2 regions of the Xenorhabdus poinarii G6 genome follow, and region 2 is predicted to be linked to the other one. Evidence: predicted binding sites of a transcription regulator. Region 2 holds the regulator's gene; the other holds the start of a gene.
What was found. The regulator LexA, encoded in region 2, represses DNA repair genes until DNA is damaged. The targets are predictions, from matches to a motif close to TNCTGTATGTACATACAGNA.

Region 1: the regulator LexA is predicted to act here: its motif matches at 10,376-10,395, upstream of uvrB (excinuclease ABC subunit UvrB).

What each region holds. Positions count from the first base shown of each region.
Region 1 is NZ_FO704551.1:2,242,206-2,257,731, reverse strand. It holds gene modB (molybdate ABC transporter permease subunit) at 1-613, shown strand, start outside; gene modC (molybdenum ABC transporter ATP-binding protein ModC) at 607-1,668, shown strand; gene XPG1_RS10435 (pyridoxal phosphatase) at 1,765-2,580, opposite strand; gene pgl (6-phosphogluconolactonase) at 2,720-3,706, shown strand; gene XPG1_RS10425 (hypothetical protein) at 3,968-4,543, shown strand; gene bioA (adenosylmethionine--8-amino-7-oxononanoate transaminase) at 4,781-6,049, opposite strand; gene bioB (biotin synthase BioB) at 6,146-7,186, shown strand; gene bioF (8-amino-7-oxononanoate synthase) at 7,186-8,337, shown strand; gene bioC (malonyl-ACP O-methyltransferase BioC) at 8,321-9,094, shown strand; gene bioD (dethiobiotin synthase) at 9,084-9,767, shown strand; gene uvrB (excinuclease ABC subunit UvrB) at 10,433-12,460, shown strand; gene yvcK (uridine diphosphate-N-acetylglucosamine-binding protein YvcK) at 12,503-13,411, opposite strand; molybdenum cofactor riboswitch at 13,692-13,847, shown strand; gene moaA (GTP 3',8-cyclase MoaA) at 13,837-14,817, shown strand; gene moaC (cyclic pyranopterin monophosphate synthase MoaC) at 14,864-15,343, shown strand; gene moaD (molybdopterin synthase sulfur carrier subunit) at 15,340-15,526, shown strand, end outside.
Region 2 is NZ_FO704551.1:3,028,903-3,044,428, reverse strand. It holds gene aceA (isocitrate lyase) at 1-800, shown strand, start outside; gene aceK (bifunctional isocitrate dehydrogenase kinase/phosphatase) at 892-2,643, shown strand; gene XPG1_RS14075 (bifunctional 4-hydroxy-2-oxoglutarate aldolase/2-dehydro-3-deoxy-phosphogluconate aldolase) at 2,712-3,353, opposite strand; gene iclR (glyoxylate bypass operon transcriptional repressor IclR) at 3,432-4,262, opposite strand; gene lysC (lysine-sensitive aspartokinase 3) at 4,445-5,818, opposite strand; gene pgi (glucose-6-phosphate isomerase) at 6,097-7,743, shown strand; gene ubiC (chorismate lyase) at 7,926-8,474, shown strand; gene ubiA (4-hydroxybenzoate octaprenyltransferase) at 8,488-9,351, shown strand; gene plsB (glycerol-3-phosphate 1-O-acyltransferase PlsB) at 9,437-11,914, opposite strand; gene XPG1_RS14040 (diacylglycerol kinase) at 12,053-12,424, shown strand; gene lexA (transcriptional repressor LexA) at 12,544-13,161, shown strand; gene zur (zinc uptake transcriptional repressor Zur) at 13,302-13,814, opposite strand; gene dusA (tRNA dihydrouridine(20/20a) synthase DusA) at 14,025-15,053, shown strand; gene XPG1_RS14020 (aminoglycoside nucleotidyltransferase ANT9) at 15,112-15,526, shown strand, end outside.

The DNA of each region.
Region 1 (15,526 bases), 790 kb from region 2:
CGGGATCTTAATGGCATGGATGTTGGCTCGTTGTCAGTTTTTTGGAAAATCCTTGCTCGACAGTATCCTTCATTTACCCTTGGTGTTACCGCCGGTGGTGGTGGGATATCTGTTACTTATCAGTCTGGGGCGCCGCGGGATCATAGGGGAATTTCTTTATGACTGGTTTGGTGTCAGTTTTGCATTTAATTGGACAGGCGCGGCGTTGGCTTCGGCGGTGGTGGCGTTTCCGTTGATGGTCAGAGCCATTCGGTTGTCTCTGGAGAGTATCGATCGTCGGCTGGAACAGGCCGCCCGTACATTAGGTGCGGGATCACTGAAAGTCTTTTTCACCATTACCTTACCGTTGTCATTGCCTGGCATCATTGTGGGGGCGGTATTGGCCTTTGCCCGATCGTTGGGGGAATTTGGTGCAACGATTACCTTTGTTTCGAATATTCCGGGGGAGACTCGCACGATTCCTCTTGCGATGTATACATTGATAGAAATGCCGGGTGCTGAAACCGCCGCAGCGCGTTTATGCCTCATTGCAATTGCGCTGGCACTGATTTCATTGATGCTTTCTGAATGGCTGACACGTTGGGGGAAAAAACGTTTGGGGGCTGCATGTTAGAACTGGATTTTGAACAGCATCTGGGGGCGTTGCACATGCAGGTTGAGACGACTCTGCCAACAGAAAGTATTACCGCCATCTTCGGGCTGTCAGGGGCAGGAAAAACGTCACTGATTAACGCCATTGCGGGATTAAGCCGCCCGAAAAAAGGGCGTATTGTTTTCAACGGCACCCCCTTAGTGGATACAGAACAAAATATCTTTCTGCCACCGGAAAAGCGCCGGATTGGTTATGTTTTCCAGGATGCGCGCCTGTTCCCGCATTATCGCGTGAAAGGGAACTTACAATACGGCATGGCACCAGAGATGAAAGCGCAATTTGACCGTATTGTCAGTTTGCTGGGAATTGAACATTTATTGTCACGTTTTCCCATGACATTATCGGGTGGCGAGAAGCAGCGAGTGGCGATTGGCCGTGCATTATTGACCGCCCCTGAGATTTTGCTGATGGATGAACCCCTGGCATCGTTAGATTTACCCCGTAAGCGTGAGTTGTTACCTTATCTCGAAACGTTGTCCGAAAACGTCAAAATTCCGATCCTATATGTCAGTCACAGCCTGGATGAAATTTTACGTTTGGCAGATCATGTCATTGTCATGGATCAGGGAAAAGTCAGGGCAACAGGATGCCTGGAAGATATCTGGTCAAGCAGTGCCCTGCGCCCGTGGCTACAAAAAGAGAACCTGAGCAGCATACTGAATGTATCGGTGATGGAACATCATCATCGTTATCACATGACCGCTGTCGCAGTAGCTGATAAGGCGCTTTGGTTACCAAAAATTGACGCCATGCCGGGAACGGATTTGCATATCCGTATTGATGCATCAGACGTTTCCTTAGTCCCGGAGCGGCCAAAAGTCAGTAGCATCCGCAATACGTTGCAAGTCAAAGTGATTGAGTTTTTTGAAGAAGAGGGTCAGGTTGACGTCAAATTGGCGCTGGGTGAACATAGCCTGTGGGCGAGAGTGACCCCCTGGGCGCGGGAAGAACTTAATTTACGGGCAGGGCAATGGTTGTATGCACAGATAAAGAGTATTTCGTTGAATCGTCACTGATGAACACACAGGAAATGATAGCCGTCGGAAATAAGGTCAATCAGCGGTAGTGATAGAGGGAGTACAGTAATGGACTCCCGTTAATCCCTGAGCGAATTACAGTACGTATTTTCGCAGGACTTCAGCGATGCCGGGTTGGGTATTATCCCGCGTGACAATATCAGCTCGTGCTTTGACCTCATCAGGTCCATTTTCCATAGCAACGCCCAGCCCGGCGCTTTCCAGCATACTGAGATCGTTATAATTATCACCAAAAGCAATCACATCGTTCATACTCAAGCCTTGCGATTCCACCCATTGCCGTAAGCGCATACCTTTACTGTTGCCTTTTTTCGCTATATCGACCTGATCAAACCATGACCACTCACACTCAAGGCCCACATTTTCTTCAATTTGTTGACTCATTTCACGTAGCTTAACTAAATTGGGTGAGCTGGTGGCGAATTTCCAGATGAAATTCACATCATGAATCGCATCTTGAAAATTTTCCGTTTGCTGAAGATTAGGGCGTTGGTGTTCTGGCAGGGAATCTGACCATGCTAGAGTCCGAACTACAGTATGAGGAAATTGATATAAAATAGCGTCGTCCACATACATTAAATTTTGAATTTCCGTATCTTGCAGATAAGAGAGCGCTTGAGACGCTTCCTGAATTGAGAGTGGATTGGACTCCAGGACTCTCTTTTCCGCATAATCATAGGAATAAGTCCCATTGCAACAAATGGCAGGTGTATTAAGTTGGAGTGCTTGATAGAAAGGATGGATGGCGACATGATGGCGTCCAGTCACAATTAACACCTTGATACCTGCTTGGCGCGCTTCACTGAGGGCAGCCAGTGATTCCGGTAAAATACGTTTTTGTGGATCGAGCAATGTTCCATCAAGATCCAGTGCAATAACGCGATATGACATAAGTTGGCCTCTGGGTTGTCTATGATATTAACAGAATAATATACATGAGTCGGAGAGAGTTAAACCGTCATGTGAGCAGTTTAGCAGATAAGAATCTTGACAGATCAATGAAATGGCAATGAAGCATTAAGGAGAAAACATGAAACAGGTGGTTTATACAGCCAGCCCAAACAGCCGACAAATTCACGTATGGTCGCTCAATATGGCAGGGGAACTTTTGCTTCTCCAGACGGTGAATGTGCCGGGTGAAGTACAGCCAATGGTCGTTCACCCTGATGGCAAGCATTTATATGTGGGGATCCGTCCGCAATTCAGTATCGTGACTTATGCCATTGGGGAAGATGGGCGTCTTGAACCGCGGGCGATTGCGCCATTGCCGGGCAGTCCGACGCATCTATCGACTGACAGAACAGGGCGTTTTTTATTTTCTGCTTCTTATAGTTTCAATAACTTAAGCGTCCATCCGATTGATGAAAATGGCATTGTCAAAGCGCCACACCAAATTGTTGAAGGGTTGCAAGCGCCACATTCTGCGAATGTTGATCGGGAAAATCATCAATTACTGATCCCCTGCCTGAAAGAAGATCATATCCGTATTTTTAATCTGGATAAGCAAGGATATCTGACAGAAAGCCGGGCAGATGAAATCACCACAACAGCAGGTGCTGGCCCGCGCCATATGGCATTCCATCCGAAAAATCCGGCGATTTATTGCATTAATGAATTGGATTCAACGGTTGATGTTCTGCGTCAATGGGAAAAATACCGTATTGTGCAATCCATTGATTCGTTACCCGACGATTTTGCCAACGTTCGTTGGTCGGCAGATATTCACATTACCCCGGATGGGCGGCATCTTTATACCAGTGAACGCTCCGAAAGTCTGATTAGCCATTTTCGTATTTCAGCAGAGGGTTATCATCTGACATTCGTCGGGCATTATCCAACAGAAACTCAGCCTCGTGGTTTTGCGATTGATAGCAGTGGTCATTTCCTGATTGCGTCGGGACAGAAATCTGATCACATTTCGGTGTCACGCATTGATAAGTACTCGGGGGTATTGACCCTTCTGGCGCGTTATCCGGTTGGCAAAGGCCCGATGTGGGTGACGATTTTGGCATTATAAACCTGAGCCGCGCTATTTTTGGTGCGGCAACGGTTTCTTTAATCTGAAAATGCTATTTTGATAAATATTAGTCATCAACCGATAAATATTTTATATCACTATGCGCGGTTTTTTGTGATAGATTCCATAAAAAATATCATCCCTAGTTTAAACAACAAACAAAAGTAATTTTTATCAACGTGATTGATCACGCTTGTGTAATGATGTGATGTTAAAATGATTTAATAAAATCAATGAACCCAAAAAATAAACAAGGAATTAATGATGGACAATAAAAAATTATCATCTCCAAGTCAGGAAGAGATGCAAAAAGCATTTAAAAAATCTAATGAACTGCATGAAAATATCACCTCACACTATGAAACTGTTTCGAAAGAAAAGCCTGAATTAGCACATTTATTTGTAAAGCATCCCAAAATGATTTCATTGTGTGGTTATGGATATGGTATGTCAGAATATGTTAGTGGTTACTTCAACATTAATACATACCGGGAATATGGTCGTTATCCTTTTATTCAAGTGACATCCAGTTTATCCACAATTGGACCTCAGCCAAATTATGGACAACAAGTGATGTTTAACGGATATATTCAGGGAGGGCCCGATATGCCACAAGTCAATTTTGAAAACATTTACCTGGGTGGGGTATTGCAAAATATACAAACCGTCGTCAATGTTCCGCTTAATCTACAATTATTTATTAATGAAGAAAATATTACTTTGCGTTTATTTGAGGGGAATATTTACTTAGGCGATTTAACTTCAATCTATCAACATGAGTTTCATGCATTTATTCCTATTGAGTTTTCAGGCGCTGGTTCTTTTAATTACATATAATAACCTCTGAATTTTTTTAAAGATATCAATATTAATACGGTAATAATAACGGTGATATCAGATTAACATGTTATTTTCCAGTCACGTCATTATTGATGTGACTGGAAATAACCTCTTTGTAATCGATCTCACCACATTTAATAGTTCTATTTCTATCTCTGGCAGCCATATGTTGCATGATGCGGTCGGTGATTTATTTTATCGGTGTTTTTTGTTGTCACTAAAATATCGGGTTCCTCACTTTATGACATCCGCAATGGCATTTGTCAGTCTTGATAACGGTTTTGGTTGAATAATATAAGGTGGCATTAAGTAAATTAAGCGACCAAATGGCCGGATCCAGACACCGCGTTGAACGAACTGAGATTGTAGTGAAGCAACATCAACCGGTTGTTTCATTTCAACAACGCCGATTGCCCCTAAAACCCGAACATCGTTGACCGCATGATGTCGCTTGAGCGGGAGTAACTCCGTGCTTAACTGAGCGTCAATTGCTTGAATACGTTGCCGCCACGGGCTATCAGAGAGCAGTTTCAGGTTGGCACTGGCAACGGCACACGCCAACGGGTTACCCATAAACGTGGGGCCATGCATAAAACAGCCCGCTTCTCCCTGGCTGATGGTTTCAGCAACATGACGGGTAGTCAGCGTTGCGGATAATGTCATATATCCCCCCGTTAATGCCTTGCCTAAGCACAATATATCTGGTTCGATCTGGGCGTGCTCACAGGCAAACAATTTTCCGGTTCGTCCAAATCCGGTCGCAATTTCGTCTGTTATCAACAAAATTTGATATTCATCGCAAAGTTGGCGAACCCGGCGCAGATATTCAGCATGATAAATTCGCATTCCCCCCGCACCCTGGACAATCGGCTCTAAAACCACGGCGGCAATTTCATCATGGTGTTGCAGTAACAACTGATGCAGAGAATCAATATCTTCCGGTCGCCACTCATCACCAAACGCACATTGTGGTGCATCAGCAAACAGGTGATTGGGAAGGTAGCCTGTATACAAGTTATGCATGGCGTTGTCTGGATCGCAGACAGACATGGCACCCAATGTGTCACCATGATAACCATGACGTAATGTCAGGAAGCGATGGCGTTTTTCCCCTTTAGCCTGCCAATATTGCAGTGCCATTTTTAGGGCGACTTCGACGGCAACCGATCCTGAATCAGCTAAAAAAACACATTCCAGTGCCGCAGGGGTCATCGCAACTAATTGTTTACACAGCTCAATCGCAGGAGAGTGGGTGATACCGCCGAACATAACATGTGACATCTTATCGATCTGAGCCTTTGCCGCCTCATTAAGAACGGGGTGATGATAACCGTGGATAGCTGACCACCATGAGGACATGCCATCAATTAATGTTCGGCCGTCTGATAACACCAGTTCTACGCCGCGGGCAGATACGACCGGATAAGTGGGAAGTGGATTGGTCATTGAGGTATAAGGATGCCAAATATGGCGTTGGTCAAATTCAAGATCGGAAGGTGTCATGATCATTTTGTTGTAAACCTTTTTTGATTGCTTTTGGTTGACATGATAACGGCATTATTTAAACTGACAACGTTTTTTCTCATGGGAGATACGATTGTGAGCGAGCGTCAACAATGGACAATCAAACAGGCACAGCACTTGTTTGATAAGCCTTTTTTTGAATTATTATTTCAGGCTCAACAGGTACATCGTGAGCATTTTGACCCACAACAAGTACAAGTCAGTACCCTGCTTTCCATCAAGACCGGCGCCTGCCCGGAAGACTGCAAATACTGCCCACAAAGTTCCCGTTATAAAACCGGTCTGGAAAAAGAGCGGCTGATGGAAGTGGAAACCGTCATTGAATCGGCCCGCAAAGCTAAAAAGGCGGGTTCAACCCGTTTTTGTATGGGTGCCGCCTGGAAAAACCCGCATGAACGGGATATGCCGTATCTGGAAAAAATGGTCAGTGAAGTCAAAGCATTGGGTATGGAAACCTGCATGACGCTGGGCATGTTGAATCCCTCTCAGGCACAACGTTTGGCTGAAGCGGGTCTGGACTATTACAACCATAACTTAGACACTTCGCCAGAATTTTACGGCAACATTATCACTACACGCAGTTATCAGGACAGATTGGATACATTGGATAATGTCCGGGATGCCGGTATTAAAGTCTGTTCCGGGGGCATTATTGGTTTGGGGGAGCAAATTCGTGATCGGGCAGCATTATTGGTGCAATTGGCCAATTTACCTAAACCGCCGGAAAGTGTGCCGATCAATATGTTGGTAAAAGTCAAAGGAACACCATTGGAAGATAATGAAGATGTCGATCCTTTTGACTTTATCCGTACCATTGCGGTCGCACGGATCATGATGCCAACATCGTATGTCCGTTTATCTGCGGGTCGTGAACAGATGAATGAACAAACTCAGGCCATGTGTTTTATGGCAGGTGCCAACTCCATTTTTTACGGCTGCAAATTATTGACGACCCCCAACCCGGATGAAGATCAAGATTTGCAACTCTTCCGTCGTTTAGGCATCAATCCTCAACAGACAAAAACGGCATTCGGTGATAATCAACAGCAGCAGCATCTGACTGAAGCCATTATTCATCATACTGATAACGAACAATTCTATAATGCGGCGCTATGATGAACTGGTCAGATTCTCTCTCACGGCGTTTGGCCGAACGTCGGGGCACTTCGCTGTGGCGGAATAGGCAAGTCCATCAGGGATCGGATGGGCGGTTACTGTTCACTTCAGATGGTCAATATCTGAATTTTTCCAGCAACGATTATCTTGGATTAAGCCGGCATCCCCGGATCATTGCGGCCTGGCAGCAAGGGGCTGAACAGCATGGGGTGGGGAGTGGCGCGTCAGGCCATGTTACAGGCTATACCGTTGCGCATCAGGTGCTGGAACAACAATTGGCAGAATGGCTGGGGTACTCCCGCGCCTTACTCTTCATTTCGGGTTATGCCGCTAATCAAGGGGTGATTGCGGCTTTGATGGAAAAAGAAGATCGCATTATTGCTGATCGCCTGAGTCATGCTTCGTTGCTGGAGGCTGCCATGCTTTCTCCCGCACAGTATCGGCGGTTTCGGCACAACAATATGGGATCACTGCAACGGCATTTGGCAAAAACAGGTGGCGGCAAAACGCTGGTGGTGACGGAAGGTGTTTTCAGTATGGATGGGGATTGTGCCCCCCTTGGCGCTATTGCTCAGCAAGCGAAAGCGGCGGCAGGCTGGCTGATGGTGGATGATGCTCATGGCATTGGCATTCACGGTGACGAAGGGCGAGGAAGTTGCTGGATGCAAAATGTGAAACCGGAGATTTTGATCATCACTTTTGGTAAAGCCTTTGGCTTGAGTGGCGCCGCGGTTTTATGTGATGAACAAACCGCAGAATACTTGCTCCAATACGCCAGACATCTGATTTACAGTACTGCAATGCCACCGGCACAGGCAATCGCCCTTTCCGAAGCTGTCCGACAAATCAGAGCAGGCAATGAACTGCGCCAACGGCTGCAAAACAATATTCGTTATTTCCGCCATGAAGCACAGCATCTCCCTTTTGTCTTGATGGATTCAGAAACCGCCATTCAGCCACTCATTATTGGTGACAATGCACGTTGTACCGCGTTGTCTGATGTTCTCAGGCAAAAAAAAGTGTGGGTCAAAGCGATCCTTCCGCCAACGGTTCCCACGGCGAGTGCGCGATTGCGCATTACGCTGACCGCAAACCATACACGGTACGATATAGATACATTACTGGAGGCGTTGCATGGTGTTGGCGGTTAATGCCATTGATAAACACGCGATTGCCGGTGCTTTTGGTCGTGCGGCTTCTAAATATGACGCGGTGGCAAAATTACAACAGCAAACGGGTGACTACCTGATGACGCTGGTACAAGCTGAAAATACAGGCATACGGGTATTGGATGCCGGCTGTGGGACGGGATTTTTTAGTGCCCGTTGGAAACAGCAGGGTAAACAAGTGATTGCGCTGGATTTGGCTGCTGGCATGTTAAACCACGCAAAAGGACAACAAGTTGCCGATTATTATCTGCAAGGGGATATCGAACATCTGGGGTTGGCGGAAAGCAGTGTGGACATCTGTTTCAGTAATCTGGCGGTACAATGGTGTGGTGATTTGCCAAGTGCATTGCGGGAGTTTTATCGTGTTACCCGACCTGGTGGCCTGATCGTGTTTTCCACTCTGGCGCAGGACTCACTGAATGAATTGGCCACTGCGTGGAAGCAGGTGGATGATTATCAGCATATTAATCAATTTTTGCCTCTGCGAGCCATTACACAAGCATGTCAATCCTATCAACATAAAATCATTCACCGGAAATATCTGCAGTGCTACCCACAACTTTTGCCACTACTGAACTCTTTAAAGGGGATCGGAGCCACACACCTTCATCATGGCCGCCAGCGCGGATTAATGACCAGAAAACGCATCAATGCCCTTGCCGAAGCATACCCACGGAATCATGGAAATTATCCGTTAAGTTATCAAATTGTTTTTGGAGTCATTTATTGTGACAAATAAGTATTTTCTGACAGGCACCGATACTGAAGTCGGTAAAACGGTTGTGAGCTGTGCTTTGTTGCAGGCTGCGAAGAAAAAAGGTTATCAGACAGCAGGTTACAAGCCGGTGGCATCCGGCAGTGAAATGACAACAGAGGGGATACGTAATGGTGATGCGCTGGCTCTGCAACGTCACAGCACGGTGTCATTAACCTATCAGGAGGTGAATCCTCTGGCCTTTGTTGAACCCACATCACCCCATATTGTGAGTGCGGCGCTTAATCAGCCAATCGAGTTTTCCGTCTTATCTGCGGGATTGGACGTCCTGACAAAAAAATCTGACTGGATTTTGATTGAAGGCGCCGGGGGATGGTATACACCACTATCGGAAAACATGACTTTTGCGGATTGGGTTATTCAGGAAGATTTACCGGTCATTTTAACCGTCGGTGTTAAATTGGGTTGTATTAACCATGCTGTATTAACCGTAAAAGCGATTCAGTCTTCTGGCCTGAAACTGGTCGGTTGGGTTGCTAATGAAATTGAACCGGCGGGCAAATATCAGGCGGCATATTTGGCGACACTGGAACGTATGATCCCTGCGCCTTTACTGGGCGTTCTTCCTCATCTGGGGGAATTCAGTGATAGCGATAACATCGGTCAATATATGACGATTGATCCACTGGTTAAGTAATTGTTTACTTTAAGTTGGCTAAAATAAGTTTCAAGCGTGACATTTTAGCCGATTTTTTTTACGTGATAAGTATTTTGTTTCGACAATTTCTGTCTGGTTTTTAAACAACGAATAACGTAGAGCAATCCTAAAACAGCACCAAAATATTCCGTTATTGAAAATAATTGATAAACAAGGATCGCTCCGCGATCACCCATGCTTAATAGGTTTTGCTGAGTTATCCACTATTCTTGTGGATAACCCTGTGTATTAGTTTTAGAAAAGTATCCTCGTGCAAGGCAACACGCGGCTTTGGCGAGATTTGTTGTTATTCTCTACTCGGATTTTTTTTGATTAAAAATCAACTTATTATATAAAAGCAATTTCTTTCTTTCTTCTTTGGTGATTTGGTGTCTTATCATTTCAGTAACGAGTGCAAAAATAGGAAAAAGCAATCCCATCATCTGGGGATAAACATCGTCACGATTCATGTTAATTAAAGGTTAATATCATCATGTGAATATCACCTGGTGGTAAATATTGCGCCAAGTGGTGATTTGCCGCTATTTTTTGATCGTTCTAAGATCGTCTTGCCAACAAAAACACCATTATTTTTTCAACTTGCTTGAAGCTGTTTTTTTATCCAGTATGATAAAAAGGGGTTTTCAGGGGATGGTGCGGGAAAAATGAGCAAAGAAACGAGTAAGGTTTTTAAGTTGCATTCTGATTTTAAACCGGGAGGCGATCAGCCATCGGCTATCCGGCAATTACAGGAAGGGCTGGAAGATGGACTGGCTCATCAGACGCTGTTAGGGGTAACCGGATCGGGTAAAACATTTACGATTGCCAATGTTATCGCAAACATAAATCGTCCTACCCTGATCCTTGCTCCCAATAAAACATTGGCCGCACAGCTTTATAGCGAGATGAAAGCGTTCTTTCCTGAGAATGCCGTAGAATATTTTGTCTCCTACTACGATTACTACCAGCCGGAAGCCTATGTGCCTAGCTCCGATACCTTTATCGAAAAAGACGCTTCCGTGAACGAACATATAGAGCAGATGCGCCTGTCGGCAACAAAAGCGTTGCTGGAACGTCGTGATGTCGTTGTCGTTGCCTCTGTTTCTGCGATTTACGGCCTGGGTGATCCTGATAGTTATTTGAAAATGATGCTGCATTTAACGGAAGGTATGTTAATTGACCAGCGTGCTATCTTGCGTCGTTTGGCAGAACTGCAATATACCCGTAATGATCAGGCCTTCCAGCGAGGCACATTCCGGGTCCGTGGTGAAGTGATTGATATTTTTCCCGCAGAATCAGATGAACAGGCGCTGCGTGTGGAGTTGTTCGATGATGAAGTTGAACGTCTTTCCCTGTTTGATCCGCTGACAGGGCAGATCGTGTACTCGGTGCCGCGTTATACTGTTTATCCCAAGACGCACTATGTCACCCCGCGTGAACGCATCCTTCAGGCGATGGAGGCGATCAAAGCGGAATTAGTGCAGCGGCGTAAGGTGTTGTTGGCGTCAGACAAATTATTGGAAGAGCAGCGTATTACTCAGCGAACACAGTTCGATCTCGAAATGATGAGTGAACTGGGCTACTGTTCTGGCATTGAAAACTATTCTCGTTATCTGTCAGGTCGTTCTGCCGGAGAACCTCCGCCAACGCTATTTGACTACCTTCCGGCAGACGGTTTGCTGGTGGTTGATGAATCTCACGTCACTATTCCGCAGATCGGCGGAATGTACCGGGGCGATCGATCCCGCAAAGAAACATTAGTGGAGTACGGTTTCCGTTTGCCGTCAGCGCTGGATAACCGGCCATTGCGGTTTGAAGAATTTGAAGCATTGGCGCCACAGACCATTTATATTTCAGCGACGCCGGGTCATTATGAATTGGAAAAATCGGGCAATGAACTTGTCGAACAAGTCGTGCGTCCGACGGGGTTAATTGACCCCGAAATTGAAGTTCGCCCTGTGGCAACTCAAGTGGATGATCTGTTATCTGAAATCCGTATCCGGGCGGCAAAAAATGAGCGGGTGTTGGTCACGACCTTAACTAAACGTATGGCCGAAGATCTGACGGAATACCTGGAAGAGCATGGTGAGCGGGTGCGTTATCTTCACTCCGACATTGACACCGTGGAACGGGTGGAAATTATCCGTGATCTTCGTCTTGGTGAATTCGATGTTTTGGTCGGTATTAACTTATTGCGTGAAGGTCTGGATATGCCGGAAGTTTCCCTGGTTGCCATTTTAGATGCAGATAAAGAGGGTTTCCTGCGTTCAGAGCGCTCTCTGATCCAGACTATCGGCCGTGCAGCGCGTCATCTACACGGTAAAGCAATTTTATACGGTGATAGAGTGACGGGGTCGATGGCGAAAGCCATTGATGAAACGGAGCGTCGTCGCGCCAAACAGCAGGCATTTAATCAAGAACACGGTATTGTACCGCAAGGGCTGAATAAAAAAATCGGTGACATTCTGAAAATTGGTCAACCTGTTGATGGTAAAGGAAAAGCCAAAGGTAAGCGTAAAATTGCCGGAGAGACGAGGGATTACCGCCATTTATCCGCGAAAGAGCTGGAACATAAAATCCGTGAACTGGAAGATAAAATGTACCAACATGCACGGGACTTGGAATTTGAACAAGCGGCTAATCTCCGTGATCAGGTTCAGACATTACGGGCACAATTTATCACCAACGCCTGAGTCATGAGCATTGTGCCGTGGGCACAATGCTCAGGCACATCGCTAACCCAATTTTTGCAGCGTGTATTCAATTGCCTGGCGTAATAATTCACGATCATGGCGATAAGGGATATCCTGCGCTTCCAAAACCTGTTGGGTCACAATTCGATCCGTAAAGGCGCTGATATCTGTACGTGGGCCGACAATCAGTGCATGGATCATTTTGCGGCCAATCTTATTTTCCATAATGTCAATTTTATCTTTTAACGTTAGCTTTGTTGCCGCATGACTCAGCTCTTTCCCTAAGTTACCGATATAAATCATATTCGCGTTGCTACGTCGCAGGGATTGCGTTAAATCTTCCAATAATAACAATGGCATTAGGCTGGTGAAAAAACTGCCAGGTCCGATCAGAATTAAATCTGCTTGCTCAATCGCCTCCAGTGCTTCTTTCGTCGTGTTGACATGAGGATAAAGGGCAAGCGCTTGTGGTACACCATTGAGTTGATCGACATTCACTTCGCCATACACGGTATTACCTTGCTCATCGATGGCCATTAAATCAACCGATTGCTCTGACATGGGAATCAACTGTGCGTTGACTTTCAATAAATTGCGGATCAAATTAATGGCTTCAAGAGGACGGACGCTTAAATGATCTAAAGCCTTCAACATTAAATTGCCCAAATTATGCCCGGATAATTCGCCTTTACCGCTGAACCGATATTCAAACATGGCAGAAGCAATGGTTGGTTCCGTGATTAACTGATTGAGGCAATTACGCATATCTCCCCATGCGATCCCGCCTTCTGAGCGTCGTATTCTACCGGTTGAACCCCCATTATCCGTGGTCGTGACAATGCCTGTCAGACGGCTTCCGAGGGAGGAAAGGGAAGACATCACGCGTCCAAGTCCATGACCGCCGCCGAGAGCGACAACGCGATCCAGATCAGCTAATGAGCGATTTCGCATAGGATTCCTATTACTGACTAAACGTAGGGGATTAAATAAACCTCATCTAATTTATCACAAAATATAATGCTTTCAGAAGGTTGGTGTAATTTTGTACAATCTATTTCCCTTATATTCAATGTGACTGCGTGGAAACACCGTCATACTTTGAGCGTTATCTAGCGGTAACTCGTTGCCTAATAAGGTATATATTGGATTGTGGATTCGCTTTTTATTTTCTTAAGCGTTAGAATTCCGGGCGTGTCCATCGTCATTCGCATTGTCGTTTATAGCCAAATTTAACGGATACTAACGCCTAGCCTCTGTGTCTAAGTCGCTGTTTATCAAATGGATACCACATTGATATGATGCACTGGCCGTGGCTCTTGAGTCACCAGGATGCAAGGTAGAAATACCGGCATCTCCCGTACTTGGAAGGTGTTATTGTGGAACAACTCGTAGATGCGTTTTTGCGCAAGTTCTATTATTTGAGATTATCGATTACGGATGTGTGCAATTTTCGTTGCACCTACTGTCTGCCTGATGGATATCGGCCTCATGGTCATCAATCTTTTCTTTCTCTGCCGGAAATTCGTCGTGTCAGCCGGGCATTTGCTGAACTTGGTACAGAGAAAATCCGCCTGACAGGGGGAGAGCCAACGATGCGGCGTGATTTCTGTGACATTATCGCTGCCGTTCACGAAAATCCGCAAATCAAAAAAATTGCGGTCACAACGAATGGCTACCGGATGGCACGGGAAGTTTCTCAATGGAAATCGGCGGGTCTGACCGCCATTAACGTGAGTGTTGATAGTTTAGATCCCCGCCAATTTTATGCCATCACCGGGCAGGATAAATTTTTTCAGATTATGCGTGGTATTGATGCGGCTTTTGAAGCGGGATTCAACACGGTAAAAGTGAATGCGGTGCTGATGAAAAATCAAAATGATGCCAGCCTGCCTGCGTTTCTTCACTGGATTCAACACCGCTCTATCCAATTGCGTTTTATCGAACTGATGGAAACGGGGGAAGGCAGTGATATTTTTCATCGCCATCACCTTTCTGGTGAAGTCATTCGCCGCCAACTGTTGCAACAAGGTTGGCAGCTGCGGCCGCGTGCGCGCAGTGACGGACCGGCTCATGTTTTCCGTCATCCTGATTATCAGGGAGAAATTGGTCTTATCATGCCGTATGAAAAAAATTTCTGCCAAAGCTGTAACCGCCTGCGAGTCTCCGCTATTGGCAACCTTCATTTGTGCCTGTTTGGTGAACAGGGTATTCCGTTGCGTGATTTATTGGCTGATGACGTCTCACTTGACGCGTTGAAACGACGCATTCAAGGAGGATTAGGCCATAAACGTGAAACTCACTTCTTACATCAAGGGGACAGTGGTATTACCCCGAATCTCTCTTTTATTGGTGGTTAATGTCACTGCCAGATTCATTTTCAGGCGTAATATTTAGGAGCAAAGAATGCCGCAATTAACCCATATCAATCCTGCGGGGGAAGCCCATATGGTGGATATTTCTGCCAAATCGGAGACTGTCCGTGAAGCACGGGCAGAAGCATTCGTTGAAATGCAGGCGGAAACCTTAGCCATGATCATTGCCGGTGGGCATCACAAAGGCGATGTTTTTGCGACCGCCCGTATCGCCGGAATTCAGGCAGCAAAACGGACATGGGATCTGATCCCCCTTTGCCACCCGCTACTGCTTAGCAAAGTGGATATTCAATTGGAAGCACAAACAGAACACAATCGTGTCAGGATTGAATCTTGCTGCCGCCTGGCCGGCAAAACCGGCGTGGAGATGGAGGCTCTGACTGCGGCATCTGTGGCCGCGTTGACGATTTATGATATGTGCAAAGCTGTGCAAAAGGATATGGTGATTGGGCCGATACGGTTATTGGAAAAAAGTGGCGGTAAATCAGGGCATTTTAAGGTGAGCGTATGATAAAAGTACTCTTTTTTGCTCAAGTCCGTGAGTTGGTAGGAATCGATTTACTTGAATTGCCGAATGATTACCCAACGGTTGCGCATCTCCGACATGCACTGATTGAAAAAGGTGAACGATGGGCGTTGGCATTGGAAGAAGGTAAATTGTTATTTGCGGTGAATCAATCTTTTGTCCATGCCG
Region 2 (15,526 bases):
TTGAGCTGATGAAAGCCATGATTGAAGTGGGTGCCGCCGCAGTGCATTTCGAGGATCAACTGGCTGCGGTGAAAAAATGCGGGCATATGGGGGGCAAAGTATTAGTGCCGACTCAAGAAGCCATTCAGAAACTGGTGGCCGCGCGCTTAGCCGCGGATGTTTCTGGTGTACCAACATTGTTAATTGCACGTACTGACGCAGATGCAGCCGATTTACTGACATCTGATTGCGATCCTTATGATCGTGAATTCATTACGGGGGAAAGAACCTGTGAAGGTTTCTATTGCACACGAGCAGGTATTGAACAAGCAATCAGTCGCGGATTGGCATACGCGCCTTACGCCGACGTTGTCTGGTGTGAAACGTCGACCCCCGACATTGCTGCGGCTCGCCTTTTTGCTGAGTCTATTCATGCAAAATATCCGGGTAAATTACTGGCTTATAACTGTTCCCCATCTTTCAACTGGAAAAAGAATCTGGATGATAAAACGATCGCCAGTTTCCAGGATCAATTGTCTGAGATGGGATATAAATTCCAGTTCATCACATTAGCAGGTATCCACAATATGTGGTTCAACATGTTTGACTTGGCATACGACTATGCACGTGGTGAAGGCATGAAACATTATGTAGAAAAAGTTCAGGAGCAAGAATTTGCCGCTCTTGAGCGAGGTTATACATTCTCCTCACATCAGCAGGAAGTCGGAACCGGGTATTTTGATAAAGTAACGACGATTATTCAAGGAGAAGGCGCTTCTGTGACTGCCCTGACCGGATCAACTGAGGAACAGCAATTCTAATTTCAATATTGGTAGAAGCCAGGTAACAGGGGGATTCCAAACGGAATTCCCCTTTACGTATCGGATAGATATCGGATAAAGGTGGTTAAAGATGGCAATAGATCTCGCACATTTAATTGCACAAACCATTTTGCAGGGATTTGATGCGCAATATGGCCGATTTCTGGAAGTCACTTCGGGTGCCCAGCAACGTTTTGAACAGGCTGATTGGCCTGCGGTACAACAGGCCATGAAAAAGAGGATTAACCTGTACGATCATCATGTCGGGTTAGTGGTGGAGCAATTGAAATGCATTCACACTTCATTGCAACATGACGAAGATTACATTGCGGAAGTTAAAGCTGTTTACACCCGTTTATTGCCCGACTATCCACGTTTTGAAATTGCAGAAAGTTTTTTTAACTCGGTTTACTGTCGTTTTTTTCATCACCGCAATTTGAAACCAGAAAACTTATACCTCTTTTCTTCCCAGCCTCCTTCCCGTTTTCGCCATATTTCTCGCCCATTATCACGGGACTTTTTTCCTGAGAATAATCTTGCGTCAATGCTACGAGCCATCTTCAATGATTTGCCATTACGCCTTAAATGGGAAGATTTGGATCGGGATATTCGTTATATCACGCAATATTTACAGCATACCTTTGCAGAAAGTGATTTACTACAATCCAGATTCCAAATTGCTAATGAATTATTTTACCGGAATAAAGCAGCCTGGTTGGTAGGAAAAATCAGGATGAAAACAGCGGTTTATCCGTTCTTGTTGCCGATTCATCACAACGAATCGGGCGGCATTTTTATCGATACCTGTTTGACCCATTACGATGATGCCAGCATTGTTTTTGGGTTTGCCCGCTCCTATTTTATGGTTTACGCACCTCTGCCAGCAGCGTTAGTGGCGTGGTTGCGCGAAATTCTTCCGACGAAATCTACGGCAGAGTTATACATGGCAATAGGTTGTCAGAAACATGGAAAGACCGAATACTACCGTGAATATATGACATTTATTCATGCTACTCAGGAACAATTTACCATTGCGCCGGGTGTGAAAGGTATGGTGATGCTGGTTTTTACTTCGCCTTCCTTTGATCGTGTATTTAAGGTTATTAAAGACAAATTCGCCCCTCAGAAAGAAGTTTCTCAAGAACGGGTTCAGGAATGCTACCGCTTGGTAAAAGAGCATGATCGTGTTGGCAGAATGGCGGATACTCAGGAATTTGAAAACTTTGTTATTGATAAACGTCATATCAGTTCTGCGCTAATGGAAGAATTACAAAGAGAGATCGCAGAAAAATTAGAAGATTTAGGCGATAAGATCTTGATCAAGCATCTTTATATGGAACGTAAAATGATACCGTTGAATATTTACATGGAGCATGTCAATGAAACGCAATTGAAAGATGTGATTGAAGAATATGGAAATGCCATTAAACAATTAGCGGCTGCGAATATTTTCCCGGGTGATATGTTATTTAAAAATTTTGGGGTAACACGTCACGGAAGAGTGATTTTCTACGATTATGATGAAATTTGTTACATGACTGAAGTCAATTTTCGGGATATTCCACCACCACGCTACCCAGAAGATGAATTGGCCAGTGAGCCTTGGTACAGCGTTGCTGCCAACGATGTTTTTCCAGAAGAATTCCGGTATTTTTTATGTACTGACAAGCGCATCCGTTCTTATTTTGAAGAAAGTCACAGTGATTTATTCAAAGCAGATTATTGGCGAGCATTGCAAGAGCGTATCAAAAACGGGCATGTCGAAGATGTTTTTGCTTATCGTCGCAGGCAGCGCTTCAGTCAGCGCAATGAAATAAAAACCATCAACCGCGATATTCGATAGTGGCGGATAATAATGCCAATGGTAGCGGCTTTACTCCTTCCCACCTAAAAAATATTTCAATAAGCCAATTACGCTATTACGCCTGCAATTGCGGTGCGTGCCAGTTCTGTTATGTGGGCGTAATCACCTTTTTTCAGTGCATCGCTTGGTGTCAGCCACGAACCACCAATACACAGAACACTATCCAGTGCCAGATAATCACGATAATTTTCCGGAGAAATACCACCAGTTGGGTAGAAACGGATATGTGGGAATGGGCCAGCAATGGCTTTCAGTGCGTTAACCCCACCGCTTGCTTCTGCGGGGAAGAATTTAAAATATTGCAGGCCATTATTCATGCCTGACATTAATTCAGAAACCGTGGCAATCCCCGGAATAAGCGGAATTGAGCCGGTAGTTGCTGCCTTTAACAGCGCATCGGTTAATCCCGGGCTAATGGCAAATTGAGCACCCGCTTCGGTGACCGCCGCCAGTTGTTCTGGATTGAGCACTGTGCCTGCACCGATAATGGCAGCGGGAACTTCTTGAGCGATTAAGCGAATCGCGTCCAGCGCACACGCCGTTCTTAATGTGACTTCCAAAACACGAATGCCACCAGCAACCAGCGCCTTTGCCAAAGGAACCGCGTGTTCAATGTCATTGATCACAATGACAGGGACAACAGGGCCGTCGGTCAGGATCGTTTCTGCGGTTGTTTTCCAGTTATCCATTGGCAGTTTTTCTCGTTAATGTAGAACACCAGGGGATTAAAATCCCTTAATCGTCCACGGCCACAACCGGTATGTTCTTCACTTAATTCCACCGTATTCCCGACTCACTGCTTTTGCGGCTCGCATAACAAGGGCTCCGAGTTCAGTCACTTGATCATCAGAGATGCGTGATATCGGGCCGGAAATGGAAATCGCGGCAAAAGCTTCTTGATGTTCATCATAGATACAAGCAGCAATACAACGTAATCCTAATGCATGTTCTTCATCATCAAACGAAAATCCTTGCTTACGGATCTGTTCAAGATTGTCTGTTAATGCCGCCGCGGTGGTACAGGTACGTTGCGTATAAGCGTGCATTCCTTTCTTATGCAGCAATTGCAGGCGTTTTTGTTCAGGTAGCGTAGACAGCAGCGCTTTTCCGGCACCAGAAGCATGCATCGGGAGCTTACCGCCAATAGGTGCGGACATTCTCATCAGCGCATTGCATTGCACTTGGTCAACAATCACCGCCTCATATTCATCAAGGTTCAGGATGGCGAGATTGACGGTTTCACCTGAGTCTTCCATTAACTGACGCAATATCGGATGAACCAAGACCATCAAATTGCGGCTTTGTAGAAAACTACTGCCAACCACAAACGCATGGGAAGCAATCACCCATAATCCCAGATCCCCTATTTGGCGGACAAAACCGTGTTGCTGTAAAGTCGTTAAAAGGCGATGAGTCGTGGAGTTGGGCAAGCCGGCCTGGATGGCCAGATCAGTCAAGGTAACGCCAACGGTAGAATCGGAAATATATTCCAAAAGTGTTAAACCTCGACTTAACGATTGAACCTGACCGCTTGCAACGGCACTGTTTGTCGTCATTTTAGCTTTTTTTGTGCGTTTGCTGGCAACGGCTGTGTTCATAAGGTTCCCTCTGAATCATCATCTGATTGCAGCAATGGTAGCTGCGATGGGTAAAAAATGGAATTTGTTTTCGTTTTATTATTATGGATGATAAAGAGAAGAAAAACACATCCGATGTGTCGTTACACAACGCGTCACAAAGACACTATGCTTCAAAAAAACATTATGCTTCAAAAAAGACACTATGCTTCAAACAAGCTCTGATGCAATGTTTGGATCACCTGTTCCGCATCTTTACCGGGAACGAGCAGACAGATATTATGGCTGCTTGCACCACAGCTGATCATGCGAATATGAAAAGATTCCAGTACGCCAAAGACCCGTTTTCCTAATCCTTGTGCCTGCGAAAGCGCATTGCCAATAATGGCAACCAGCGCCATATCTTCTTCGACTTCGACCCGACATAACGTTGTCAGCTCAGTGAGTAGTGCATTGGTCAGCAAACTGCCATTCGTGCTGGTGGAGCCAGTGGTATCCAGCGTCAAAGCGATGCTGACTTCTGACGTGGTAATCAGATCAACTGAAATATTGTGACGTGACAGTAGGGTAAAGATTTCTGCCAGAAAACCTCTGGCATGAAGCATTTTCAGGCTATGCAGTGTCAGCAACGTTTGTCTGCGACGTAACGCTAATGCACGGAACAGCGGAGGATTTTCGGTGTGATCACAAACCACAGTACCGCCTGCTTGTGGATCTTTGCTGGAACCGACAAATACCGGGATCCCACTGCGGATCGCAGGTAACAATGTGGCAGGATGGAGGATTTTGGCACCAAATGTTGCCATTTCTGCTGCTTCATCAAAGGCAATTTTATCAATGCGATGAGCAGCAGGCACAATACGGGGATCGGTGGTATAGATACCTGGAACATCTGTCCAGATATCAACGCGTTGTAGACCAAGCGCTTCGACTAACAAGGCGGCGGTATAATCACTGCCACCTCGTCCCAGTGTCGTTGTGCGGCCTTTTTCCTCTCTGCCAATAAAACCCTGTGTAATGATGATGGTATTGCTCAGGCGGGGATGCAGATACTCCATCGCTAAAGTCTGGAGCTGGAAAACATCGGGCTCTGCCCGCCCAAAGTTATCATTGGTTCGCATGATCCGACGGATATCAAACCACTCAGCATGAGCATGGCGTTGACGCAACAACTCCACAAACAGCAACGTGGACATAATTTCACCGTGGCTAACCAATTCATCGGTCAAGGCTGCTGACGTTGCGAGCGATGCGGCTTCTGACAGCATCTCAATATTTTCCAGCAGGCGATCAATTTCCTCGCGGATCACTTCCGCTTCGGCCAATTGATCAATAATGGCATATTGAATATCACGAATCTGTTTCAGCTCGCGCTCCCTCTTGTCGCCATCACAGCCAGCGGCCAACGCAAGTAGCAAATTAGTCACGCCAGCGGAGGCTGACAAAACGACCACACGGACATTGGCGTTTGCCAAAATAATATTGGCGCAGTTATTCATGGCATCAAAGTCTGCCACACTCGTACCACCGAATTTTGCGACAACATACTGCGAGTCAGGAGAGGAAACAGCACACATGAAAGATAGCCTTTTGTTCGGAAAATTGGCTTTTAGAAATATCGGGTTGGGTGTACTGAGTCAATGCCTGACAGCGAAGTATCAATAATTTTCATGATGGAAATGAAATTATCGTTTTTGCCTATCTCAATAATTAGGGCTGGAAATCGTTGACTATTTTGACCAATATCAGTAATCACAAGGAAAGGGAGATAAATCACAGCATTAAACCGTTACAATCTGTGTATTCCTATTGTTTATTGGCATTGTTTATTGATCGTTGATAGAGAGCATAACTTATGAAAAACATCGACCCAAGCCAGACAGAAGCCTGGAAAGCATTACAACAACATTTTGAGCAGATGAAAAATGTGCATTTGCGGGATCTGTTTGAACAGGATAAAGAACGGTTTACCGCATTTTCTGCGACATTCGATCAGCAAATCCTGGTGGATTATTCCAAAAACCGTATTACCGCAGAAACACTGGCAAAGTTACAGGCATTGGCGCAAGAAACGGAGTTAGCTAGTGCAATCCGCAGTATGCTCTCTGGTGAGAAAATTAATCGTACGGAAGATCGTGCGGTATTGCACATCGCTCTGCGTAACCGTAGTAATACCCCGATTATGGTGGACGGGGAAGATGTGATGCCACAAGTCAATGCCGTGCTGGCGAAAATGAAATCATTCAGCGAGCGTATCATCGGTGGTGAGTGGCAAGGCTATACAGGAAAAACGATAACCGATGTGGTGAATATTGGCATCGGGGGATCTGATCTCGGCCCTTATATGGTGACTGAAGCCCTGAAAGCGTATAAAAATCACCTGAATATGCATTTTGTTTCGAATGTTGATGGAACACACATCGCCGAAACGTTAAAAACATTGAACCCAGAAACAACGTTGTTCCTGATTGCTTCCAAAACGTTTACCACACAAGAAACGATGACCAATGCGCACACCGCGCGTCGTTGGTTCCTGGAAAGTGCGGTTGATGAAACACATGTGGCGAAACATTTTGCGGCATTATCAACGAACGAACATGAAGTCAGCAAATTCGGTATCGATCCACAAAACATGTTTGAGTTTTGGGATTGGGTTGGGGGTCGTTATTCGCTCTGGTCTGCAATCGGTTTATCTATCGCACTTTCCATTGGTTATGAAAACTTTGAGCAGTTACTGAGTGGCGCTCACGCGATGGATAAACATTTTGCACAGACCGACTTTGAACAGAATATTCCTGTCTTGCTGGCACTGATCGGGATCTGGTACAACAATTTCTTTGGCGCAGAAACTGAAGCGATTCTGCCTTATGATCAATACATGCACCGTTTTGCTGCCTATTTCCAGCAAGGCAATATGGAATCAAATGGTAAGTACATCGATCGTAACGGCGATCCGGTGGGTTATCAGACCGGGCCGATTATCTGGGGTGAACCGGGGACGAATGGTCAGCACGCTTTTTATCAGCTTATTCACCAGGGAACCAAATTGATCCCATGTGATTTTATTGCCCCGGCAATTAGCCATAATCCTGTTGGCGATCACCATCGTAAATTGCTTTCTAACTTCTTTGCGCAAACAGAGGCATTAGCATTTGGTAAAACTCAGGCTCAAGTGGAGGCGGAATTTACACAAGCAGGGAAAAGTGCTCAAGATGTGGCGAATGTTGTGCCGTTCAAAGTATTTGAAGGTAACCGCCCGACTAACTCTATTCTATTGCGCGAAATTACCCCATTCAGCTTGGGGGCATTAATTGCCATGTATGAACATAAGATTTTTGTTCAGGGCGCCATTTTGAATATTTTCTCGTTTGATCAATGGGGCGTTGAACTGGGTAAGCAATTAGCGAACCGTATTCTGCCGGAACTGCATGATGAAGCAGCGGTTACTAGCCACGATAGCTCAACAAATGGTTTGATTAATCGGTTCAAAAAATGGCGTTAATCTGACTTTCCATTTTATTTGCACCTGGCTCACCTCAATAACCATATTCATTGAGGTGAGTTTTTTGTTATTGACATAATTTGTTATTAACTTTTTCTTTTATCAGTCTGCAACATGATATCCTCACCCTGCATTCGTTGTGCTATCGGGGAATTTGATATTTCCCGCAATGGAAAAATGACATGGCAGATAACACTACATTAACTTCGACACATCACATAATTACTTCACCCCCCATTCACTGGTTATCGGCTGATGAGCCTGACCTGCCTGATGCAATTTTAGACTGGCTGATGGAAGCTGGCTCAATGACACGCCGCTTTGAACAATATTGTCAGCAAGTCTCCGTTTCTCCCTTGCGGGAGTGCTTTATCACCGCCGAAGAATTAGGAGATGAAAGTAAGCACTTACCTTTAAGTGAACAGTATTGGTTGCGCGAAATTGTTTTATATGGGGATGGCACGCCCTGGTTATTGGGGCGTACGGTCATTCCGACAGAAACATTAACGGGCCCGGATAAAAAGTTGGTCGATGTGGGAACCGTGCCACTTGGACGTTATCTTTTTAGTAGTCATAATCTGACACGAGATTATATTCAAATAGGGCGGCAAGAAGATCGTTGGGCGCGGCGTTCTTTACTGAGAATATCAGGTAAGCCTTTGTTGTTAACAGAAATTTTTCTTTCTGAATCACCGGTCTATCAGATCAACAAAATAAAAAGGGAGAAATAGATTGAAGGTCAGTATGACGCAGAATAAATGGCGTGCGTATTGCCGTTTGATGCGTATCGATAAACCCATTGGCATATTATTATTACTATGGCCGACCTATTGGGCATTGTGGATCGCGGCAAAAGGCATACCGAATCTACCTATATTGTTAGTCTTCACTATTGGCGTATTTTCTATGCGTGCCGCAGGATGCTGCATTAATGATTTCGCCGACAGAAAAATTGATGGGTATGTGGAGCGGACAAAATCTCGTCCTCTCCCCAGTGGTGACATCACCGAAAAAGAAAGCAAAATCCTGTTTGCCACACTGGTACTGATTTCTTTTGTGATGGTGCTGACGCTGAATAAAATGACGATTGCACTGTCAGTTGTGGCGTTGGTGCTGGCATGGGCTTATCCTTTCGTTAAACGTGTCAGTCACCTGCCACAAGTCGTATTAGGTGCGGCTTACGGCTGGTCAATTCCCATGGCATTTGCCGCAGTCAGTGAATCCTTACCTCTAGAGTGCTGGCTGCTATTTCTGGTAAATATCATTTGGTCTGTGATTTATGATACACAGTATGCCATGGTAGATCGCAATGATGACCTGAAAATAGGGGTCAAATCGACCGCGGTGCTTTTTGGCCGCTTCGATAAACTGATTATTGGGATTTTGCAATTCATTATGCTGAGCATCCTGGTTTGGGTTGGCAGTATGATGAATTTAAAAGGCATATATTACTGGACGGTATTATTGGTTGCCGCGTTGTTCGTTTTCCAGCAGAAATTGATTGCAAATCGGGAAAGATCGGCTTGCTTTCAGGCATTTATGAACAATAACTACGTCGGTTTTATTTTATTCTTGGGTATCTTCTTTAGTTATTTCAGCTATGTCTAGGGTGATATGCCATTAATATAAATAACGGGCGGAGATCCGCCCGTTAATGTTTTGTTTTCGATGATCAGTGCCTGCCATGATCAGCTTAATAGTGTGATTGCTGATCTTGTGTGACCTGTACAGGTTCATTTTGTTCTGCTGGCATACTGACACTTTCAATCGTCAGACGAATCTCAGGTGACATCAGCTCGCTTAATACATGATAAAGCTCCTGAGCACTGGTAGTGATCATGTCACCGCTGTCTTGAATGTAACCTTCTTCGCGTAACGTATTAACCGAACAGGCAAAGACTGCCTTGTCAAAAAATTCCGGGGCATTGATACCATGCAGGACAGACAGACGTTGTGCCAGCATTCGGCTCTCTTTTTCCAGTACACCACGGCTAATTTCAGGGGTGGCATTCAACAAAGAAAGCGTAATGGCATAACGTTGCAGCGTTTCTCTGATACCTGCCGCCAGTAATTGCAGTGGACGAATACGTGCCGGATTCAGCACCAGCATTTCTTGCTCTTTGTGACAGATAAGGCATTGGCGTGCCAGTTCATCAACCAGAGTATTGACGACACCGGGGAGCATTTCTTGATTGTAACGCATGAAAAGCTCTTGCTTGATCAGCGGATAAATCAGTGCGACCTGTCTGAGTAATTCACTGCGGCTAATGCGGCGGTGATGCATAACAATACTGGTAATTAAGGATGGCAGGATCAGTAAGTGTTGGATATTGTTGCGATAATAAGTCATCAATACCGCGCTTTCGCGTGGCAGGATAATAATATCCCCCAGACTGTCTTTTTCGACTTCAAACTTATTCATCAACAAAGCAGAATCTAACAATTCTTCCGCGCTTTTATTCGGCACAGTGATATCGTGTGTGTAAGGCACATGACGCAGTAATTGCAGATAACAATCTAACTGCTCAATAAGCTGTTCACGAGTCAGTGCTCGCTGACGTGATGATAACAAGGCTGTGGTGCATAAATTGATCGCATTGGCTGCAGCCGCATTATTGATGTTGACCATAATATTGCCAGCCAGCTTACTGACCGTTGGCGCCAGCCAAGTTGGACGTTGGGGGTCGATTGGGTCAATAGCGTCACGCCACTCCGGCACATTCTGGTTCAGATACTGTACCAACGGGATCGGCTCACCAAAATTCACGTAACCCTGCCCCAGATTACGTAATTTGCGCAGCCCACGAACCATCTGGAAAAACCCTTCTTTTTCTTTGGTTGCACCACGCAGTTCTTTGGCATATGTTGCCACTTCCATCACATGCTCATAACCGATATAGATCGGCACGATGGTGATTGGCCGTGATTCTCCCCGCAGCATCGCCTGTAATGTCATGGAGAGAGTGCCCGTTTTGGGATCAAGCAGGCGACCAGTACGAGAACGTCCCCCTTCGACAAAATATTCAACCGAATAACCACGGGTAAACAACTCACCAAGATATTCACGGAAGATTGTCGAATAAAGTTTACTGCCTTTAAATGTTCGGCGGATAAAGAACGCACCGAGACGACGGAATATCGGGCCTGCGGGCCAGAAATTCAGGTTAATGCCCGCCGCAATATGCGGTGGAACCAGCCCCTGGTGATAAAGCACATAAGAGAGCAAAAGGTAGTCCATATGGCTGCGGTGGCAGGGGACGTAAACCAGTTCATGGCCATCTTGTGCTAATTGACGAACCCGTTCAGCGTTATGAACATGAATGCCCTGATACAAACGGTTCCATGTCCAACTTAAAACCCGGTCGGTCAAACGTACGGTTTCATAGGAGAAGTCCGCAGCAATCTCTTCCAGCATATTGATGGCATGTTGTTTTGCCTTTTCGGGCGTGATTTTTTTGCTGCGCGCTTCATCAGCAATGGCTTTTTCTATCGCCTTTGAAGTCAGTAGCTTGTTGAACAGATCTTGTCTGGCAGGCAAACGTGGGCCAACCGCCGCAAGACGCTGGCGGGAGTAGTGTATTCGTGCAACACGGGCAAGTTTATTGGCGATAATATTATCCGTCCCATGCTCATCAGCCATCCGGCGTAAAGATACAGGGGTGGAGAATCGCACAAAACTATCTCGTCCAAGCCACAGGATTGCAAAAAACTTCTGTACGCCATTGAGCAAACGGAGTTGCGGAGCGGTATTGCCTTCTTGTCCCTCGCGTCCGGGAGAACGACCAAACATGACGGAAACCGGCACCATCTGGATATTTAAATCAGGATTATTACGATGTAAATCCAGATAGGCGTGAAAAATTTTCACTGACTCATGCTTTGGCGCATAACAACGGAACACTCGTGGGCCGTTATCGATAAAGACACAGCTTGGAAGTTGTGTATCGCCAATTTCCAAAGGATCTAACGGATCCGGCAGATCTTGCGCCAGACATTGTTGACGCAGGGTCAATAAGTCTGTTTTTGAATGGTACGGCAGCACATATAAAATAGGGCGGGTCGTATCAAGACGCAGCTCCGCAATGGGATCCGTAGGGATAAGTTTACTTTTTACTAAAAATTTTAGTGGCAAATTCAATAAGTTATAATATATTTTACGCCAACCTGACATAACTGCTTTAAGCCTCTTGTTAGCAATGCGTCGCAAGGATACCAGAAACAGATTTTGAGATCTGTGGAAATAAGACAATAATAAAGGCTAAAAGTTATCTAACCAGACAATTATTAAACTCACTGAAGATGATTTTTTATGGCCAATCAATCAACAGGTTTTATCCGCATCATTAAAGCAATTGAATATTCAGCAAAAGGAATCAAGGCGGCATGGAAAAATGAAGCTGCATTTCGGCAGGAAACGATCGTTGCCCTGCTTGCAATCATCATTACATTCTCTTTAGATTTTGGCTTACTTGAGCGACTCCTTCTTATTGGTTCTGTTGTGCTGGTGGTCATTGTTGAAATCCTCAACAGTGCGATAGAAGCGGTGGTGGATCGTATCGGCAGTGAATATCATGAATTATCAGGTCGGGCGAAAGATATGGGATCAGCGGCTGTCTTGCTCACCATATTTTTAGCGCTGTTTACTTGGGGAATGATCTTTTGGTCACATTTTTTGTGCTGAAGTGGTCTGTTTTTTTCATCAAAACAGGTTAATTAGTTGCTTTTACATGCTGACGGTTCCCAATTTGAATTTACCTGTATATACTCACAGTTTGGCTGTATAAACAAACAGGGGGCGAAATGAAAGCATTAACTGCCAGGCAGCAGCAAGTTTATAACTTGGTGCGTGACCATATTTCGCAAACGGGTATGCCACCAACACGCGCTGAAATTGCAGCACGTCTTGGTTTTCGTTCACCTAACGCAGCAGAAGAGCATTTAAAAGCACTTGCGCGTAAAGGGGTGATAGAGATTATCTCTGGGGCATCCAGAGGTATCCGTTTGCTTCTCGAAGAAGAAGATGCAGGGGCGAGGTTACCGCTGATAGGTCGTGTTGCTGCCGGGGAACCATTGCTGGCGCAGGAACATATCGAAAGTCACTATAAGGTTGATCCTGAACTCTTCAAACCGAGCGCTGATTTTCTGCTGCGTGTAAGCGGAATGTCTATGAAAGACGTTGGTATTATGGATGGCGATTTACTGGCCGTGCATAAAACACAGGATGTGCATAATGGACAAATTATCGTGGCGCGCATTGAAGATGAAGTCACAGTAAAACGCTTTAAGCAAACAGGAAACAAAATTGAATTGATTGCTGAGAATCAGGAATTTCAACCAATTGTTGTGGACTTGAGCGAACAGAGTTTCACTATTGAAGGGTTGGCAGTAGGCATTATTCGTAACGGGGATTGGTTCTGACTGTAAAATCGGATACTGTATTTTGCCATTTTGGGGCGGTCATCTTTGCCAGTACCCGTTAAACGTGGGTTTAGCGGGACTTAAAAATAGGTGCTCATTGCTATGACCGCCTGATTATTTCACCCGGCCTCAAGCATTTTTTATTTCTTTTTCTTCTCTTCAACCGAATGATTGTGCTGACATGTATCGTGCGCCGTGCAAGATTCAATCTCATCACAGGAAGAACATATACCATGGACTTCTATCACACTATTTCGCAAATGAAACCCTGTCCCTTGAGCTAACTGCTGGATAGCCGATTCAATGTCTTTTGCCTCTTTTTCGGTCACTGAACGACACACTTCACAGATAAACATGGCCGAAGTGTGGCAGGGTTCTTCAAAATGATGGCAAAGCACATAACTGTTTGTGGATTCTATTTTGTGGATAAAACCTTGTTCCAGCAAAAACTCTAATCCACGATAAACGGTAGGGGGTTTAGCCTGTGGCTCTACTTCACGTAACAGATCCAGCAAGTCATAAGCACTTATTGCCCCAGGCTGCTCTGTCATTAAGCGAAGTATTTCAAGGCGTTGAGGTGTTAAACGTACCCCTCTTGACAGGCAGATTGTTTCAGCCTGAGCCAGTAACTTTTTTGGATTGATCGTTTTCATTACATCTCTCACACTGACATGACGCTAACAGCTTTAATATTATCATGTTTTCGGGGAGGAGAGAGGTGGGAGAGCAAACAATATACTGCCGTGTTTGGTTGGGTATTGGGGACATTTTTCTATGCTATAGTAGACCACATTTTATACCCACGGCTCTCCAGAAGTGCTGAAAGGGTGTGGTTAATTTAAAAACATTTGAAATATCTTGAAATGCAAGAACATAAAGAAGTTAAAACTCCCTTTGAAATCAACGGGAAAACCCATACATTCAAACCCTCCCGCTTTTCTGTTGCGCCGATGCTGGACTGGACTGACCGTCATTGCCGTTACTTCCATCGCTTATTAAGCAAGGAAGCGCTTCTTTACACGGAAATGGTCACAACGGGGGCGATTATTCATGGTAAAGGGGATTATCTGGCGTATAACGAGCAAGAGCATCCAGTGGCATTGCAATTAGGGGGAAGTGATCCTCAGGCATTGGCGCAATGTGCCAGAATGGCACAGACGCGGGATTACGATGAAATCAATTTGAATGTCGGTTGCCCTTCTGATCGGGTGCAGAATGGTCGCTTTGGCGCCTGTCTGATGGGCGAAGCCACACTGGTAGCCGACTGTGTTAAAGCAATGCAGGACGTGGTGGATATTCCTGTCACGGTGAAAACCCGGATTGGCATTGATGAACAGGATAGTTACGCGTTTTTGTGTGATTTCATTGATACCGTCGTGAAAAACAGCGATTGCGATAATTTTATTATCCATGCACGCAAAGCGTGGCTGTCGGGTTTAAGCCCAAAAGAAAACCGTGAAATTCCCCCTTTGGATTACCCGCGGGTTTATCAATTGAAAAAAGATTTTCCGCAACTCACCCTTTCTATTAACGGTGGTATTAAATCGCTGGAAGAAGCGAAACAACATTTACAACACATCGATGGTGTGATGATTGGGCGAGAAGCTTACCAAAATCCCTCTATTCTAGCGCATGTGGATCGTGAGCTTTTTGATCACACCGTTCCTGTGACCAATACTGTTGACGCGGTTAAGTCCCTCTATCCTTATATCGAACAGGAATTATCTCAAGGCACTTATTTGGGCCATATTACTCGCCATATTTTAGGAGTCTTTCAGGGAATACCGGGGGCACGTCAATGGCGTCGTCATTTAAGTGAGAACGCCCATAAACCAGGCGCTGATATTATGGTTGTCGAGAAAGCCCTGGAAATGGTGAAAGAGCGGATGTAATCCGCTCAGGTGTTTTGTTAATCAAGTCTTTTGGCGTATTCGGAAAATAGGGTTGACGATGTTGCTAATTCCATCCGAGGCAGCTGAGGTATTGTTGATAGTCCAGAAGCGATTAGTGGAATCGCTGGTAGCAGTCTACCTGCATGGTTCGGCCGTGGTTGGTGGCCTTCGTCCCCGTAGCGATGTAGATTTGCTCGTGGTTATTGACCAGCCAATAACATCTGAGATTCGGGAAAGTCTTGCTGCCGATTTAATGATGATATCGGGTCGCTATCCCGCTGATCCTGATGGACGCCGCCCTGTTGAAGTGATTGTTTTCTTGCGCACCGATCTTATTGCATCACCTTATCCTGCCCGGAGCGAATTCATTTATGGCGAGTGGCTGCGTGACGAATATGAAGAAGGGAAAACGCCCAAACCTGTTTGTGATCCAGAACTTACTTTGGTGTTGGCTCAATCACGACAGGAAGCAA